Regions from separate parts of the Bacillus sp. UMB0893 genome, predicted to be linked through region 1. Evidence: riboswitches for the same ligand, from Rfam matches in the RefSeq annotation. Region 1 holds a riboswitch; each other region holds the start of a gene.
The links. Region 1 has a riboswitch for S-adenosylmethionine ahead of CYJ36_RS14165 (methionine ABC transporter ATP-binding protein). Riboswitches for the same ligand answer to the same signal wherever they lie in the genome.
Positions count from the first base shown of each region.

Region 2: linked by a shared signal. The riboswitch ahead of CYJ36_RS21050 (LLM class flavin-dependent oxidoreductase) and the one ahead of CYJ36_RS14165 (methionine ABC transporter ATP-binding protein) in region 1 are both predicted to bind S-adenosylmethionine.
Region 3: linked by a shared signal. The riboswitch ahead of CYJ36_RS00065 (MetQ/NlpA family ABC transporter substrate-binding protein) and the one ahead of CYJ36_RS14165 (methionine ABC transporter ATP-binding protein) in region 1 are both predicted to bind S-adenosylmethionine.
Region 4: linked by a shared signal. The riboswitch ahead of metK (methionine adenosyltransferase) and the one ahead of CYJ36_RS14165 (methionine ABC transporter ATP-binding protein) in region 1 are both predicted to bind S-adenosylmethionine.

Region 1 is NZ_PKLB01000006.1:108,888-113,516, forward strand. It holds gene CYJ36_RS14150 (carboxymuconolactone decarboxylase family protein) at 89-457, opposite strand; gene CYJ36_RS14155 (MetQ/NlpA family ABC transporter substrate-binding protein) at 627-1,460, opposite strand; gene CYJ36_RS14160 (methionine ABC transporter permease) at 1,473-2,129, opposite strand; gene CYJ36_RS14165 (methionine ABC transporter ATP-binding protein) at 2,122-3,147, opposite strand; SAM riboswitch class I at 3,273-3,382, opposite strand; gene CYJ36_RS14170 (O-acetylhomoserine aminocarboxypropyltransferase/cysteine synthase family protein) at 3,623-4,629, opposite strand, start outside.
Region 2 is NZ_PKLB01000011.1:21,564-26,192, reverse strand. It holds gene CYJ36_RS21060 (DedA family protein) at 1-242, shown strand, start outside; gene CYJ36_RS21055 (class I SAM-dependent methyltransferase) at 333-1,088, shown strand; gene CYJ36_RS21050 (LLM class flavin-dependent oxidoreductase) at 1,102-2,166, opposite strand; SAM riboswitch class I at 2,322-2,429, opposite strand; gene CYJ36_RS21045 (thioredoxin family protein) at 2,489-2,809, opposite strand; gene CYJ36_RS21040 (D-alanine--D-alanine ligase) at 3,325-4,410, shown strand; gene CYJ36_RS21035 (UDP-N-acetylmuramoyl-tripeptide--D-alanyl-D-alanine ligase) at 4,499-4,629, shown strand, end outside.
Region 3 is NZ_PKLB01000001.1:7,264-11,892, forward strand. It holds gene CYJ36_RS00040 (hypothetical protein) at 1-833, shown strand, start outside; gene CYJ36_RS00045 (phytoene/squalene synthase family protein) at 855-1,193, shown strand; gene CYJ36_RS00050 (GNAT family N-acetyltransferase) at 1,249-1,707, shown strand; gene CYJ36_RS00055 (lipid II flippase Amj family protein) at 1,824-2,639, shown strand; gene CYJ36_RS23340 (hypothetical protein) at 2,809-3,042, shown strand; SAM riboswitch class I at 3,077-3,188, shown strand; gene CYJ36_RS00065 (MetQ/NlpA family ABC transporter substrate-binding protein) at 3,265-4,083, shown strand; gene CYJ36_RS00070 (hypothetical protein) at 4,160-4,420, shown strand; gene CYJ36_RS00075 (ammonium transporter) at 4,480-4,629, opposite strand, start outside.
Region 4 is NZ_PKLB01000002.1:52,804-57,432, reverse strand. It holds gene asnB (asparagine synthase (glutamine-hydrolyzing)) at 1-574, opposite strand, end outside; gene metK (methionine adenosyltransferase) at 1,236-2,438, opposite strand; SAM riboswitch class I at 2,628-2,766, opposite strand; gene pckA (phosphoenolpyruvate carboxykinase (ATP)) at 3,074-4,629, shown strand, end outside.

The sequences.
Region 1 (4,629 bases):
TTGATATACAGGGATCACGTATCCTGAGCCTTCACCTATGCATTTAAGAATGGATTTATATTTAAATGCTCAAGCATGCTCAAAAATGCTATTGCTTAAGCTGATTGAGTTCTGTTATGCACTCTTGAACTAATGTGACGGATTGGCTCATAGCCGCTCCCCCGCCGAATGCAGCTGTCACTCCAACTGTTTCCAGAATTTCTTGTTCACTTGCTCCTTGATCCAGACATCCTTTTGTATGGTAAATGATGCAATATTCATCTTGCGAATAAATGCTGATGCCAAGAGCAATTAATTGTTTTTCTTTTTGCGAGAGCGTTCCTTCTTTAAAGCATTCTTGAGTAAAATCATTATAGAGACTTGCAAGCTCAGGCATTTTTTCCGTAAATATACCGAGACCCTCTTTGTAATTATGCAATGCTGCTTCACTAGAATTTCCGGCTTCAAATTGCTGCATCTTTTCAGCTCCATTCCTAATATTAATCATCGTTAGTATGCAAAAAAGAATGGAGATGTATGCGTAAAAGATCCTTCGAATCGCAGTTTATTCCTAATTTCTTCTATATTATATAGAAGAGTTTTTCATATAAAACAAGAGCATCCTTTAAAGGATGCTCTCTTGGTTCTTATTCTCCATCAACAGGCACGACTGCCCCTTCATATTTCTCTTCAATAAATGATTGAATTTCTTTTGAATGAAGAACCTCTACTAACGCTTTGATTTCTTCTTTGTTTTCGTCACCTTTGCGGACGGTTATGATGTTTACATAAGGTGATTCTGATCCTTCAAGTGCAATTGCATCCTTTTGCGGATTTAATCCGGCACCGATTGCATAGTTTGTATTGATTAAGACAGCATCGCCTTCATCGTTGTTATATGCCTGAGGAAGGATACTCGCTTCTACATCAGCTTTAAACTTAAGATTTTTTTTGTTTTCATCAATATCATCTACAGTTGCAGTTGTTTTATCTACGCCTTCTTTAATTGTGATTAAACCTTCGCTTTCAAGCAATGAAAGCATACGGCCATGGTCAGCTACAGAATTACTCATGATAATTGTGCCGCCTTCAGGAATATCATCCAGTGACTTATGTTTTTTAGAGTAAACACCGATTGGTTCGATATGAATTCCGCCGGCATTAACAAAATCATAGTCTTTGTTTTCAGCCATTTGAGACTCTAAATAAGGAATATGCTGAAAATAGTTTGCATCAATTTCTTTGCTTGCCAATGATTTATTAGGTAAGATGTAGTCTTGGAAAGGTACGATATCCAATTCGATGCCTTTTTCTTCAAGCAATGGCTGTGCTTCTTCTAAAATTTCTGCGTGAGGAACGTTTGAAGCACCAATTTTCAGCGTTTTTGTTTCTTCACCTTCTCCATTTCCTCCTCCTGAACCGCAAGCGGCAAGAGCGAAAGCAGATGTTGCAAATACAGCACTTAATAATAACTTTTTCATAATAAATCCTCCCTATCGTTTATCCATTTTTGATGTTATAAAATCTCCAATAAATTGGATGATAAATACGATGACTAAGATTAAGATTGTTGCAATCATGGTAACTGCATTATTATTTCTTTGGAATCCTTCGAGAAATGCAAGGTTGCCTAGGCCGCCTGCTCCTACTACCCCTGCCATGGCTGTATATCCAACGAGTGCAATGGCAGTAACTGTAATTCCGGAAATGAGAGCCGGCAAGGATTCAGGTATAAGAACTTTCCAGATAATCGTCGAAGTTTTTGCTCCCATTGATCTTGCAGCCTCAATGACACCTTTATCGATTTCACGGAGTGCAATTTCGACCATCCGGCCGTAAAATGGCGCAGCGCCTATTATTAATGCCGGCAAAGCAGCCTTCGCTCCAAGGAATGTATCAAGAATTGCTTTTGTAAACGGAATAAGCAGGATAATCAGCAAGATAAATGGAATCGAGCGAAAAATATTTACAAAAGCGGCGATCACAACATTTATTGCTTTGTTTTCCCAAATTCCGCCTTTTGATGTTAAGAATAATAAGAGTCCAAGTAATATTCCCAAGATAAAGGTAGCTGCTACTGAAAAGCCAGTCATGAATAACGTTTCACTTGTAGCTTCCCATACATTTTCCCATCTAACATTTTCAAACATTCGCAATCACCTCCACTTCAACTTCCTGACTGCGAATAAAAGCCATTGCTTTATTTAATTCTTCAATTTCGCCATCCATATGAATTAACAATGTTCCATATGATCCGCTTTGAGTTTGCGAGATTTTACCCTGCAGAATATTGACTTCAATGCTGTGCTGACGAATGAGATTCGTAATCAGCGGGCTCTCTGTTGAATCACCTACAAACGTTAATTGAATGACTGGACCTTTTGTATATTTTTCAAGAATGAGCTCCATCGTTTCTTGTGTATCATCAGGTTCTGTTATTTGCTTAACGAAGCGTTTCGTAATCGGCTGCTGCGGTCTTCTGAATACATCCAGCACTTCACCCTGTTCCACGATTTTGCCGTTTTCCATGACGGCAACACGATGGCAGATTTTACGGATAACATGCATTTCATGTGTAATTAAAACGATTGTTAAACCAAGTCTTTCATTAATATCAACAAGCAGGTCAAGAATTGAATCTGTTGTTTGAGGATCTAATGCAGATGTCGCCTCATCGCAAAGCAGCACTTTAGGGTTATTTGCAAGTGCCCTCGCAATCCCAACACGCTGCTTTTGTCCTCCACTCAGCTGAGATGGATAAGCATCTTCTCTTCCCTCGAGCCCGACAAGCTTAATAAGTTCATCTACGCGTTTTTGTCTCTGTTCTTTTTTGACACCTGCAATCTCCAATGGAAACGAAATGTTTTCCCGCACCGTTCTAGACCATAACAGATTAAAATGCTGAAATATCATGCTTATTTCATGTCTTGCTTTTCTCAGCTCGGCACCGCTGATTTTATCGATCTGCCGCCCTGCCACCTGAATGGATCCAGCAGAAGGTTTTTCAAGACCGTTCAGCAGTCGGATAAGGGAGCTTTTTCCTGCTCCGCTATAACCGATAATTCCAAAAATTTCACCTTGTTTTATATCTAAGGCAACCGAATCAACAGCTGTTACATTTCCATTTTTTGATTGAAATACCTTCCGGACATCCTTTAATGTAATCATTCCTTCACCTCTTCCCAAATTGCACTCACTATCATTTTGTACGAAACTTAAGAGGTTCATGTTATTAAACTAAAAAAGCCTTTCTGCAAAAATGAGCAGAAAGGCATATCTATAGAAGAACCTTTCTCTCATCTTTCAAAGCTGTTATAAGCTTTGAGTGAATTGGCACCTTTTCAATAAAATTGACGGTTGCCGGGCTTCGCAGGGCACTTCCCTCCACCTCTCTGGATAAGAGTCAAACAATATATTTAGTTAATATTCATTAAATTTAGTGAGTTTGTAGTACGAGAGTGATTTTATCATGTGTCAAAAGCCAGTGTCAAGAACAAAAGCGCAGGCGACTTGATCAGCCTGCTGAAAAAATAGAAAATTCAAAGGAATGCGGCTTTTTCACAATGAGCCGGACACTGTAGCTGGATGTGGATAACCTTATTATCTTTTCTTAAGTCATTCCTAACATCAATAAGCTGTTTTATCATTGAGAGTAGACGGATGATTTATTAAATGATTTCATTCCCGTTGCCTTGAAAATTGCCTGATCAAGATCTTCTTTGAGGTCATCGATATGCTCAATTCCAACAGATAAACGAATCAAATCCTCTGAAACTCCCGATTTTTGCAGCCCTTCTTCGCTTAGCTGCTGATGAGTCGTACTTGCCGGGTGAATGATTAAGCTTTTCGCATCACCAACATTTGCCACATGAGACCAAAGGTTGACCGAATTAATGACTTTAGCTCCCGCTGCACGGCCACCCTCAATCCCAAAAACTACAACTGCCCCTGCTCCTTTAGCTAAGTATTTAACTGCACGTGCTTTATCAGGATGCTGCTCATCTTCAGGATAAAGAACCCATTTAACTGCAGGATGTTCTTTTAAATATTGAACGATCTTTCTTGTATTAAAAATATGCTCCTTCATTCTTACATGAAGGGTTTCAAGGCCAAGATTAAATTGAAAAGCATTAAAAGGGCTGATTGCCGGACCTAAATCACGAAGTAATTGAACACGTGCCTTTACGATAAACGCAGCCTCTGGCAATGCCTCTGCATAAACGAGATTGTGGTAGCTTGGATCTGGTGAAATGAAGCCGGGAAACTTCTTACTATTCCAATCAAATTTCCCTCCATCTACAATAATGCCGCCAAGTGTTGTTCCATTTCCAAGCAGCCATTTCGTTGCTGAATGGATGACAATATCAGCTCCATGTTCAATTGGCCTGCATAAATAAGGGGTTGCAAATGTATTATCAATAATCAATGGAATCCCTGCTTCATGGGCAATTTTCGCAACAGCCTCTATATCAAGAACCTGCAAACTTGGATTTCCGATCGTTTCTGCAAATATTGCTTTTGTTTTAGGAGTGATGGCATTACGGAAATTCTCCGGATCTTCCGCATTAACAAATTTCGTTTGAATTCCATATCTAGGGAGTGTTGTTTCGAAAAGGTTATAAGTACCTCCATACAGACTTGATGCAGAGA
Region 2 (4,629 bases), on a different contig from region 1:
CCATTTCGATTCCAGCCGGAATTGCAAAGATGCCATTATGGCAATTTTCGGTTTATACAGCTGCTGCCATGATTCCTTGGACCATTTTCTTTTTATATCTTGGAATACAGCTTGGCACAAATTGGACGGAAATAAAGCATGTTGCTGAGCCTTACATTATTCCAATGGTTATCATCATGGTTCTAGCGGGAATCGGCTATTACATTGTGAAACGCAATAGCCATCGGTCCCGCAAAATTTAAACAAACGTTTGATTAATGCATTCCGAATGTATGAGGAAACCTAAAAAGGCTATTAATAATAACATGCATCATACTAGGGAGGGTGAAACTATGTTCAGCTCTTATAGTCATCTGGCAGCTGAAGTGTACGATTTAGACAAACCAGTCGGCCATTCTTTTGGCGATGTTGAATATTATCGTGAACGTCTATCAGGGATTAAAGGCCGGATTTTAGAGCCGGGAACAGGATCGGGACGTATGTATATTCCTTTGCTTGAAGACGGTCTGAGAATAGAGGGAATCGATACTTCTCCCGTTATGCTGGAATCTTGCAAAAGGCGCTGTGAGGAAAGAGGGCTTTCACCGGTTCTCCTTGAAATGAGCATGTGTGAGCTGAAACTGCCGCGTTCATACGAGGCAATCATTATTCCAGCAGGAACTTTTTTGCTGATTGAAGACCGGAAATCATCAATCCTTGCACTGAAGAAATTTCATGAGCATCTGGCACCTGATGGACGCCTGATTCTTGATCTTTACTTACAGCATGACACAGAGCTGAATGAGGTCATTACAAAGTCTTGGCAGACCCCAGAGCAAAACATCATTACTATGGAATCAAAGAGAGTTGAAGTAAACTTCATTGATCAGTATTCCGTCAGCTTTTTGAAATATGAAAAGTGGCAGAATGGAAAACTGATTGACACAGAACTGCAGCGATTAGCAATGAGATGGTACGGGGTACGTGAATTCAAACTGATTTTAGAACGGCTTGGATTTACGGATATCGTGATATCTGCTGATTATACATATGGAAAGGCTCCTGATCATGCAGGGCAAACAATTACATATGAAGCAAGAAAATTGTAAAGCACACACTCATTTAAGAGTGTGTGCTTTCTTTTACGATGTCTTTTCTCTTTTCTTCAACCAAAGGCATAACCTGCTTTGAAAAACGTTCCATTTCTTCAAGTTGAGGTGAAAATTGAAGCAGCAGCAAGTCAAGGCCAGCCTCTTCGTACTGAAGAATCTTATCTGCAATTTGTTCAGGAGTTCCAATTAGATTTGGGCGAAGTCCGCGATTGGACACAGAATAATCATAGAGTTCGAGCTTTTGTTCAAGCTGAGATTTTGTTGTGAAATCCTTATATCCTGAATAAGCCGATGATTCCTTGAGATGAGTGATTCTCTCAAGCTCCTGCTGAACTTCTGCTTCCGTTTCCCTGCAGACAATATAAGCAGCCATTCCAAAGGACTGAAACGGTTTTGCTTGAAAAGAAGCTCTTAACTTTTTCATATCGTCAACTTTTCTAGTAATCTCGTAGGCGGTTCCGCCATGCATGACATAGGCATCACAATGCTTTGCAATGGTTTCTTTTCCGCGCGGGCTTTCACCGCCTGCGTAAAGAATTGGATTTGGCTTTTGAACAGGCTTGGGATGAAGGTGTGTATTGCTTAGCTGATAAAAGCTGCCTTGATAGGTAAACGTTTCTTTTTCCCAGAGCCCTTTTAATACCTCAATAAATTCTTCTGTGCGGTCATATCTTGCATCATGTTCTGTGAAAATCCCGCCATATTGGCGCGCCTCCTCTTCCCACCAAGCTGATACAACATTTAAGGTAAACCTTCCCTTGCTGATTTGATCAATGTTAGCTGCCATCTTAGCGGTTACCGCCGGATTGTGGAAGCCTGGCCGTACAGCCGTCATGATTTCAATTTTCTCTGTAACGGCTGCAAGCGCAGCTGCCGTTGTCCAAGCTTCAAGTGAATCATGCTCAGGCCCTTTAATATCATTTAAGTATAACTCAGCAATCAAGGTTGTATCATACCCCCATTTTTCAGCCTTTTGGATAACCTCTTGTGCATAAGCAAATGTTGGAGGCATTTTCTCATCTTCTACATTTCTAAGCCATCCCCCGAAAATCGGCAGCCAAAAACCGTATTTCATCCATGAACACTCCCTGTCTTTTCAATAGAAATTGTTTTCATTCTTTTGCTGCTTTTCGAAAGTTAATGTTTTTCATTGCATCATTATCTAAGAAAAGAGCTACAAAAAAAGCCTCCCTTCGTTAAGAAGAGAGGCAGAATCTGCAGTTTCCATCCATCTCATCTGCCAAACATAACGTTTGCTGGAATTGGCACGGTTTCTTTAAAAAAGATCCGTTGCCGAGGCTTCAAAGGGCCATGTCCCTCCACCTCTCTTGATAAGAAAACATATGAAATTAGTTGTATCATAAAGAAATTTGTTTAATCTGTCAATTCTAAAAACATTAAGCGAGCTTCTCTTGAAGGAACTCTGTCACTTGCTCCGGCGTTTTTGCATTTGCACTGTGAAGGTGTCCCAGCTTTTCTCCATTTTTGAAAATCAGGATACTAGGAATACCCATTACTTGGTTTGTTTCTGCAATCTCTGGGAATTCATCTTTATTGATTTCATACCATTCATATTTAGAATAAGTCTCAATGATTTCATCAATAAACATATTCATTCTCGTACAGTCAGGGCACCAGTCTGCGAAAAATTTGATTAGCACCTCTTGATCTTGGGTAATTAAGTTTTGAAACTGTTCTTGCGATGTAATTTGCTTCATGATCATGCCTCCTTGCCTTTATTTTAATACAAAAAGGGAATTTTGCATTCATGAAATGCTTATTCAAGTCCAAATAAAGGTATTAAGTGCTATGGTCAGATGCTACGTTGAATGGAAAGGGAGAAATGTGGTTTAGCAGATCTTCAATTCAAATAGCTTAAGATCTGCAATAGATAACCAAAGAGCCGGTAAGGAGTCCCGAAACAGATTGAAAGCCGGATTGAGGTAACCAAAGAGTAGGAATGGAGCCCCGAAACAGGATAAAACTCAAAATGAGGTAACCAAAGAATCGGAATGGAGCCCCAAAACAGGTTAAAGCTCAAAATGAGGTAACTAAACATAAACAGTCGGCAGGATCAGTGATATAGCTCAAAAAGCTCAAAATGAGGTGGTTAAAAGCGGACGAAAAAAGGCGTGTCGTTCGAATGTTATAAAGAATTCCTTGATGGGCTATAACAATTTGATTTGAAAATGATAATATAGAAGAGATGAACTTTCTTTAGGGGGATATCCATATGAAAATTAAAGTCGGACTTTTATACGGCGGCAAGTCAGCAGAGCATCAGGTTTCATTGCAAACCGCACTTGCTGTAATAAAAGCATTAGATACAAACAAATTTGACATACATCCAATTTACATTTCGGAAAAAGGCGAATGGGTCCGCGGCCAGCAGCTGCAGGGGCCAGCAGAAAATGTAAAAGCTCTTCAGTTTAAAGAGGAAGGTACGATTGTTTCGCCTGTTGCCTTAAATCAGGATTTATTTCCATCAAAAAATGAAATTCAGCAAGATCAAATTGATGTTGTATTCCCGCTCCTGCACGGTCCTAACGGAGAGGATGGAACGGTTCAAGGCATGCTTGAATTGCTGAATATACCTTACGTAGGCAATGGAGTTCTTGCTTCAGCTGCAGGCATGGATAAAATCATCATGAAAAACTTATTTGCTCAGGCTGGGTTAGATCAGGCTAAATACGTTTCATTCATTAAAAGCGACTGGACAAAATCACCTGAAAAAGCGTATGAGACGGTTGAACAAGAGCTTGGCTATCCATGCTTTGTAAAGCCTGCAAACTTGGGATCAAGTGTCGGAATCAGCAAGTGCAAGGATCGTGAGTCATTAATCAAAGCATTTGGCGAAGCGTTCGAATATGACCGCAAAATTATTATTGAAGAAGGTATCATCGGTCGCGAAATTGAAATAGGCGTGATTGGAAATGATGAGCCAATATGTTCTGTTGTTGGTGAAATTGCTCCTAAGAAAGAGTTTTACGACTACAAAGCAAAATACGAAGATGGCGACACGGATATGATTATTCCGGCACAAGTTACGGAAGAAGAGTATGCTCTTATAAAAGAAATGGCCATCAAATCATTTAAAGCGATTGATGGATCTGGATTAGTGCGAGCTGACTTTTTCTTAACGGAGGACGGCAGAGCCCTTATCAATGAAGTAAATACAATGCCTGGCTTTACCCCATACAGCATGTTCCCGCTTCTTTGGAAGCATACAGGCGTTGAATATCCTCAGCTGATCGAAAAGCTGGTTGACCTTGCACTAGAGCGCCATGAAGGAAAACAGCAAATTAAACATACGTTTTAAGAAAGCTTGGAAACACTATTCATAGGAATAGTGTTTCTTGTTCTACATATTGATGAAAAGAAAGACCCCGAAAGGAGCTAAACTGAAAATGATACAACGATCTTTACTGGACATACAAACGATGGTGAATGGATCTGGATTACCTTCGGATAAAGAAAAAGTGATGGTTCAAGGAGTATTGACGGATTCTAGAAAGATTGAATCAGGGACACTGTTCAT
Region 3 (4,629 bases), on a different contig from region 1:
TGATTGCTGCAGCTGTCTCTTTATTCATTAATATCATTTTTTTTATATCAGTCCTTGTGCAATCTAATACCTTCCATGGGTTATTTAGTGAATTGACCTCCCTCTTTATATTTATTAGTATATTTATCTTTATGCTAGGTCTACCTGTAAGCATTTTAGCTTACTTCATTGTACGCGACATGGAAGATAGCCGAATGGCGATAAACTTCGTAATCCATATTGGATCTTCAGTAATTATTGGCATCCTTTTATTTAAAATATTGTTTTTTTTCGTTATTTTAACATTTGTAGCGGGATTCCTGTTTTTCATTGGTGATGAAGTTTTCATATTCCAAAACGAACATACTCGCAAAACCAATAAATTATGGAGCGCTGTTTCAGTTCTGCTCCTTATTTTGGTTATTTCTGCACCGATTCTTTGGTTTTTCCCAAACCAAGATGCCAATCTAAATGAAGCAGATGCAATCGATAAAAACCTGCCTCCGGGACTGACCTTAATCTGGAATGAATCATCTATAAAAAACATCAGCCCTGTGCATTGTAAACAGGAAGAGAAGGAATGCCAGGCTGACCGTGCACCATATAAACTCCCGGAAGCAGGAGCAAATCTTGAGATAGTAGACAGCTATTATGCAAACACAGTGGAGTTTGAAATTACTAACCGGATTGAAGAGCCCTCCTATGAGTTTTTCTATTTAGAAGGAGCAAAGGTTAAGAAAATTGGACTGGTTGATAATAAATTGGTCATTCCTTATGGTCTTAAAGCCCAAGTCATGAAAGGAAACCTGATATGGGAGGATGAAGTCTTAAGTTTTTCAATAGCTGTTAAGTAATGAATTAGAGTCTAGCGGATCATGCCAGGCTCTTTTTGCTGCACTCGGCTTGGAATGCAGCTGACCAATATCCCGCGAGATGCAGGAGAAGATCTTGGACGAGATCGTATCTATTTGCCGATGGATGTTATGTCACGTTATCACTATCATGAGCGAGACTTAAAGCAGAGGCAAGTAACTTCAGAGTTTATTCGAGTATGGGAACATCTTGCTGCAGAAGCCGAAGGGAACTATGACAAAGCGATGAAAACAATAAATGAATACCCGCTTCATGCACGTGCTCCAGTAAAAGCAGCAGGCCACATTTACCGTGCGGTTTTCAGGAGAGATCAGCCAAAGAAGGGAATCTTATTTTTTTGAAGAAATATTTAAGTGGTGAGAAGCTACTAAAATCTTTTATCAGAGGTAAAAAATTATGAAAGTACAGCTAAAACTTGTTACCAGAGAAAATTGGGAGAAGGCTTTAAATCTAAAAGTAAAAGAAAATCAAAGTAATTTTGTTCCAACAGTTGCCGTGTCTCTTGCTAAGGTTTACATAAAACCAGACGGTGAAAATGTAGAATATCTTCCATTTGCTATATATGACCAGGAACAAATAGTTGGTTTCGTCATGCATGCTTATGAAGAAAAGACCAGTAACATGTTTTGGATAAATGGATTTATTATTGATGAAAAGCATCAAGGAAAAGGATATGGCAAGGCTGCACTTGCAGAGATTGTGAAGTGGATAAACAATAGATTTACTCAATGCAAAGAAATTCGTTTAACGGTTTATAAAGATAATCATAACGCAAAGGAATTATATAAGAGCTTTGGTTTTGTAGAAACTGGGGATTCTTATGGTGGGGAGGAGGTATTTTGCCTTTTTTTATGAACGATCATGTTTCTTGCTCAACAGGTGGCTTTTTCCATAAAGAAAAATGCTTTAAGGAAATAGCTGGATTTGTGGTTTATAATTGAAATTATGACGATTAAGAGTAGGTTGATAAATTGGATTACTTCACAGATAGAGTATTATTTATCTCAGTGTTCATTTTAATAATCCATTGTATTGAAACATTAGCATATGCTGTAAGACTTTCTGGAGCAAGAGTGAAAATGATAGCTTCTGCCCTTTCATTGTTCAATTTGATGGTGATCGTTTCAAGAATGGCAAATATGATGCAGCAGCCGTTTACAGGAAGTCTTGTTGATTTAGCACCGCAGGAAAATACTCTTCTTTATGTGGAAAATCAATATAGAGTCCTAATTGCTTCATCGACAGCAGGAACCTTTCTCGGTATTCTATTTCTGCCAACTTTCATAGCCTTGTTTTCCAGAGCAATCATTCACTTATCTGAGGCTAGAGGTTCTATCCCGTTATTAGTAAAAAAAGGATTATCTTTTGAATATATTAAAAGAGGAATAAAGCATATTCATGTACCAAAAATGAGTTATTTTATGGCAATTAATCTTAAGAATATTCCAGTGAAGCTCTTCATTCTTAATATGATAATCACTTCTATTTATACAATAGGGGTTTTATCAGCTTTATATGCAGCTTTATTAGTGCCTGACCGATCATCAACGGCAATAATGGCATCTGGACTAATTAATGGAATAGCAACCATCCTTCTTGTCATTTTAATAGATCCCAAGATTTCAGTATTAGCTGATGATGTGGTAAATAATAAAGGGAGTTACTCGAGACTAAAAGGCATTTCATTAATGATGGTTACGTCTAGACTATTAGGGACGGTTCTTGCACAGCTTTTATTTATTCCAGGAGCGAATTATGTGGCTTGGCTAACCAAATTTATTGTTTAGGGTTGGTTGTATGGCAGGATGGATTAGGTGGTGTACTGTAGTGGGGGTGTTTTTTGAAAAAAGGGAAAGTCCAAGCACAAAACCATTTATCACGATCAGATATTTGATCCTGATCCTAATGGTCTTCATTCTAATAATAGGACTAACTAAGGGGTTCAATTTTTACTATTTGAAATTTTTATTTCTTGCATCAGGAATAGGTTCAATACTAGATGGAATTGAAAGTGTCATCAAAAGGGAAAATAAGAGGCGGATTTTATTAGATTTTGCTCTTGGATTTATATGGCTATTAACATTTTTATTATTTCTTGGCTACAATTCGTTCATTTTCAGCGGGTTGCGTTTCTTCAATCAAAACCCGATTAATCCGCTTGAAATAGTAGTTGACAAAAACACAGGTTAGAAGATAAGATTGTTTTATTCTAAATTTAATAGTTTGCTTATCAAGAGTGACTGAGGGAACAGGCCCTGTGAAGTCCGGCAACCTCCTTTAATGGAACGGTGCTAAATCCTGCAGAATGACAATGAATTCATTCTGGAAGATAAGTCGTGATACATACGATTCCTCTTTCTGAATGAAAGAGGAATTTTTTGTGTTCACAGGAAAAATGGAGGAGAAACAGACATGAAAAAGACACTTTTAGCACTTATCGTACTTGCAATCGGAGTATTATCTGCTTGTGGTGCAGCAGAAACTTCCGGGGAGAAGAAGAGCATCAAAATTGGATCCTCAGCTGGTCCGTACACAGACATGGTTGAACTTGCAATTAAGCCGGGCCTTGAAAAAAAGGGATACGACGTTGAAGTGGTGCAATTCAATGATTATATTCAGCCAAATCAGGCTTTAGGAAATGGTGAACTTGATGCCAACCTTTTTCAGCATAAGATCTACATGGAAACGTTTGCGAAACAAAGTAAACTTGATTTATCTGAGGTCATTACCGTCCCTACTGCTCCAATGGGAATCTATTCAGACAAGGTGAAATCACTTGAGGAAGTGAAAGAAGGGGCAATTGTAGCAATTCCTAATGATCCAACAAACGCAGCCCGTGCACTTCAGATCTTGAAGGGTGCCGGATTAATAAAGCTGAATGAGAATGTAAAGGCCATTCAAGTGTCGGAAAAAGATGTAACAGATAATCCGCAAAATTTAAAATTTGTTCCAGTTGAAGCTGCTCAATTACCAAGAGCGGTGGAAGATACGGATTTATCTGCAGTGCCGGGGAACTTCGCCTTAGCTGCCAAAATGAATCTGGCGGATGCCGTCAAACTTGAAGATATGAACGATGTGCACCGCAACCGCGTGGTGATGAATACGAAAGATGTTAATTCAGAGCTTGCCAAAGATATTAAAGAGGTTGTCGAATCAGAAGAATTTGAGAAAACAATCGATGAAAAATTCAAAGGATTTGGAAAGCCTGAATGGATGGAGAATCAGAAATAGGAAGTAACTCTAGAAAACGCTTGGGTGATTTCAAGCGTTTTCTTATGCTGTAAAGGTCTCTTATTGGCACAATCGAATGATTCTCGTGTTCATCTTGAATCAAGCCATGTTTATTCTTTTAGCGCTTATTAGCAAGCTTTGGCTTCCAGTCATTACGACAGCAGCCTTAACGGCTTTTGGTTTTTTTCCTCGATTATATGGAACCTCCTATGAATTCACAAGAATCCATGTGCTTGCACAGCAAAAAGCACTGCAGGTGAATTCCGCAGTGCTTTTTCTAAATATGGTAATATGGGCAGGCTATCTTGGAAACTGCCGGAAAAAATATCGTACATAATTTCCAATGATTAGATCAAACCCGGGATTATCCGTTGGGAGCCAAGAGTTTTTACCCTATTATGCTGTTGTTGTTGTTTTCTTGCCTGAGGTTTCCTCATTTAGGTGAGCAAATGATTCAGGATATCCATAGCTGCCGTGTTCACTCATATCAAGGCCCATCATTTCCTCTTCTTCCGTTACGCGGATGCTGCCCATCACTTGCTTCAT
Region 4 (4,629 bases), on a different contig from region 1:
GCACATATTGAAAAGAGAGATAATGCTGAAACGCTTCATCATTAATGTTTGGATGCCTGTAGAAATCAGTTAAGCTTTTAAGCTCAGAGGCAAACATATTCATTTTTCTGTTTTCTATGTAATACAAAGGTTTGATTCCGAAATGATCTCTTGCACCAAAAAGAAAATGTTTTTCCCTGTCCCAAATGAGAAATGAAAACATTCCGCGGAGCAATTGAAGGATATCCGTTCCAAAAATGCTGTATAGCGCCACAATGATTTCTGTATCTGTATCCGTATTCAAATCACGGCCATGAGAATAAACCAGTTCTCTTAGCTCAATATAGTTATAGATCTCGCCATTGAACACAATCTGGTACCGCTGATTAATTCCATATGCAAGCGGCTGATGCCCACCTTGAACATCTATGATAGATAACCGTCTAAATGCAAGCATGACATAATCATCTTCATATCTCCCGCTATCATCAGGTCCTCTGTGTTCTATTTTACTGCTTGCCTTCTCAATGAATGTATCAAAATTTATATCACTTGCCTGTTTACGATAATCAATAATTCCAACAAAACCGCACATCTTATTCGCCTCCAAAAAAGTCTATCCGTACGTGAAACGAACTCAAGCAAGGTTTTGTTGCAATTTTTTACAAAATAAAACAATAAATTCATAAAATAAAGTGTTTGTGCTCATAATTCCTTTTAAAAAAAAATAAAAACCAACCTTGATAACGGGTAGTTTTCCCTGCGGCTGAAAGACTTTGCCCTGCTGACCATACCTGAAGGACTGAACGGCTTTTTCCGATTTCCAGGGTACCATTCTGCTAAATTGGAGGCTTAGATTTCGCTTTTTTCCGATTTCTAGGGCACCATTCTCCTCCATGGGTACCTGGATTTTATCTTTATCTGGTTCCAGGGTACCATTCCGCTCTATTGGGTACCTGAATTTCGCTCTTTCCGATTTCTAGGGCACCATTCTCCTCTATTGGGTACCTGGATTTCGTCTTTATCTGGTTCCATGGTACCATTCCGCTCTATTTCTATTATGCACCTGGTTTTTGTTTTTCCGAGTTCCGGGCACAATTCGGCTGAGAATGCTAAGATGGTTGGCAAACCAAATATCTTTTCACCTCGTATTTTAGTACTTCACTGAAAGATTTTTGGAATCCTAGGACCTTGGGTTATCATTTTCATAAAAAAAAGACGAGAACTGCTTTCGCAGTGTCTCATCTTTTATACTATTATTGATTTAAAGCTTGCTCTTTAAGGGCTTCCGCTTTATCCGTTCTTTCCCATGGAAGGTCAAGATCGTTACGGCCAAAATGACCGTAAGCAGCTGTTTGTTTGTAGATCGGACGACGCAAGTTCAGCATGTTAATGATTCCTGCTGGACGAAGATCAAAGTTAGCGCGAACAACATCAACTAAAACATCTTCCTTCACTTGGCCAGTTCCAAATGTATCGATTGCGATCGATACTGGCTGAGCAACACCAATTGCATAAGCAAGCTGAACTTCACATTTATCAGCTAAACCTGCTGCAACGATGTTCTTAGCTACATAACGTGCTGCATATGCTGCAGAACGGTCAACTTTTGTAGGATCTTTTCCTGAGAATGCCCCTCCGCCGTGACGAGCGTATCCGCCGTACGTATCAACGATGATTTTACGGCCAGTTAAGCCTGCATCACCTTGTGGTCCGCCGATAACAAATCGGCCAGTCGGGTTGATGAAGTATTTTGTTTCTTCATCAATCAACTCTTTTGGTACAACTGGATTAATAACATACTCTTTCACATTACGCTGAATTTGCTCTAAAGAGATTTCAGGATGATGCTGAGTTGAAATAACAATTGTATCAATTCGAACCGGCTTGTCATTTTCATCATACTCAACTGTTACTTGCGTTTTACCGTCTGGACGAAGATACGGAAGAATCTCTTCTTTGCGTACTTCTGTTAAACGGCGGGAAAGCTTATGAGCAAGTGAAATAGGAAGCGGCATTAATTCTTTTGTCTCGTTATTAGCAAATCCGAACATCAATCCTTGGTCACCTGCACCAATTGCTTCAATCTGCTCATCTGTCATTTTTCCTTCGCGTGCTTCAAGCGCCTGGTCAACACCCATAGCGATATCTGCTGACTGCTCATCAATCGAAGTAAGTACTGCACATGTTTCTGCATCAAAACCATATTTTGCACGAGTGTAGCCAATCTCCTTAACCGTTTCACGAACGATTTTTGGAATGTCTACATAAGTAGAAGTTGTTATTTCCCCAGCAACTAGAACAAGACCTGTAGTAACCGATGTTTCACAAGCAACACGGGCATTTGCATCTTTTTCTAAGATTGCATCTAAAATCGAGTCAGAAATCTGGTCACAAATTTTATCAGGATGACCTTCAGTTACAGACTCTGAAGTAAACAGACGACGTTGTTTAGTCATTAAAGTTTTCCTCCTCAAAAGGTTAAAAGATACGGAACTCATTCCCTTTCATATTTTGGCCATTCGGCAAAATAATTCAGTTGGCATGTTTTAGGAGAATCCACGAGTACGTTCAGGCAAAAAATATTTATAGAAATAAAAAATCCTTTCCCGCGAGGAAAGGTTATTTACTAAAATCGTAGCCTTTCGCTCTTATCGATCAAGGGCTTTCGCCTTGCATCAGGTTAGCACCTTTGCTCGCAAAAATTCTGACTTACGAGAATTTTAATAAATAAAGCAGGTTGCTGGGTTTCATAGGGCCTGTCCCTCCACCAGCTCGGGATAAGAGAATCCGTTCAAGGTCATATAATATCGTATATTTCCTCAACCTGTCAACAAAAAATGACAAGGTTTTCGCATTCGATTTTTCTTTTCCCTTCTTGTATGTTTCCACCAAATGACGAATTAAAAACACTTCCTATTATATATGTATCATTTTCATCAGAAACATTTAGCTACTTGTTCCATTTCATCAATTTCTACATAGAATAAGTTAAATAGTATAGACTATTTATTTTAATGTGTTATACTAATTGAGAAGAGTTACTTAATTAATAAAATAAAGAATAGAAATATAGGTAAAGGATGGGTATGGGATGAATTCTATAGAAATAACGAATGAGCTAGATCTTTTAATCAAAGGGGAAAATGCATTTCATAACTTATCAGTCCCGTTTCTTGTTGAAAAAGTATTAGAACGCAATGAAGGAATCTTGACTTCAACGGGTGCTGTCCGTGCAACGACAGGTACTTACACAGGACGTTCACCTAAAGATAAGTTTATTGTAAAGGAAAAATCAACAGAAGACAAAATGGAGTGGGGTTCTGTAAATCAGCCTTTCTCAGAAGCTTCATTTGAAAAACTGTACTTAAAAGTCATTTCATACTTAAAAGAACGCAATGAGCTCTTTGTTTTCAAAGGATTTGCAGGTGCTGACACGAAGTATCGCCTTCCTATTCAAGTAGTAAATGAATTTGCCTGGCACAATCTTTTTGCTCAGCAGCTATTCATTCAGCCAGAAAGCCAAGATGAACTGATACAGCATTCAGATCCATTTACAATTGTTTCTGCACCAAACTTCAAGGCAGATCCTGCAATTGACGGTACAAATTCAGAGACATTTATTATTATATCATTTGAAAAAAGAACGATCTTAATCGGCGGAACTGAATATGCAGGAGAAATGAAAAAATCAATTTTCTCTGTCATGAACTACTTGCTTCCTGAAAGCGGAATTTTATCCATGCATTGTTCTGCAAATGTTGGCCAGGAAGGCGACGTAGCTCTCTTCTTCGGGCTGTCTGGTACAGGCAAAACAACTCTATCGGCTGATCCAAAACGCAAGTTAATTGGTGATGATGAGCACGGATGGTCTAATGCCGGTGTTTTTAATATCGAAGGAGGCTGTTATGCCAAGTGCATCAACCTGTCCCGCGAAAAAGAGCCGCAAATCTTTGATTCAATAAGATTCGGATCTGTACTTGAAAATGTCGTATTGGATGATGAAACAAGAGTGGCTGATTATGATGATACATTCTTTACTGAAAATACTAGAGCAGCTTATCCGCTTGAGGCAATGGATAATATTGTTCAGCCAAGTATTGCAGGCCATCCGCATACGATTGTCTTTTTGACAGCCGACGCTTTCGGAGTTCTGCCTCCAATCAGCAAATTGACAAAAGAACAGGCAATGTACCACTTCCTTAGCGGGTACACAAGCAAGCTTGCTGGTACAGAGCGCGGCATTACATCACCTCAGGCAACGTTCTCAACTTGCTTCGGATCGCCTTTCCTACCGCTTCCTGCTACAGTTTACGCAGAGATGCTGGGGCAGAAAATCGATGAGCATCAGGCGAATGTATTTTTAGTAAACACTGGCTGGACTGGCGGAGAATACGGTGTTGGCGAAAGAATGAAATTAAAATATACCCGTGCAATGGTTCAATCTGCACTTGAAGGTGAATTGGACAACGTTGAAACGGTAAAAGATGAAAATTTCGGCTTGCAAATCCCGCTCCATGTTCCAGGTGTTCCTGACGAAGTCCTGCAGCCAGTTAAAACATGGGACAGCGTCGAAGATTACAATGAAAAAGCGAAAGAACTGGCTGGGAAATTTAAACAAAATTTCAAAAAGTTCAATCATGTTTCAAC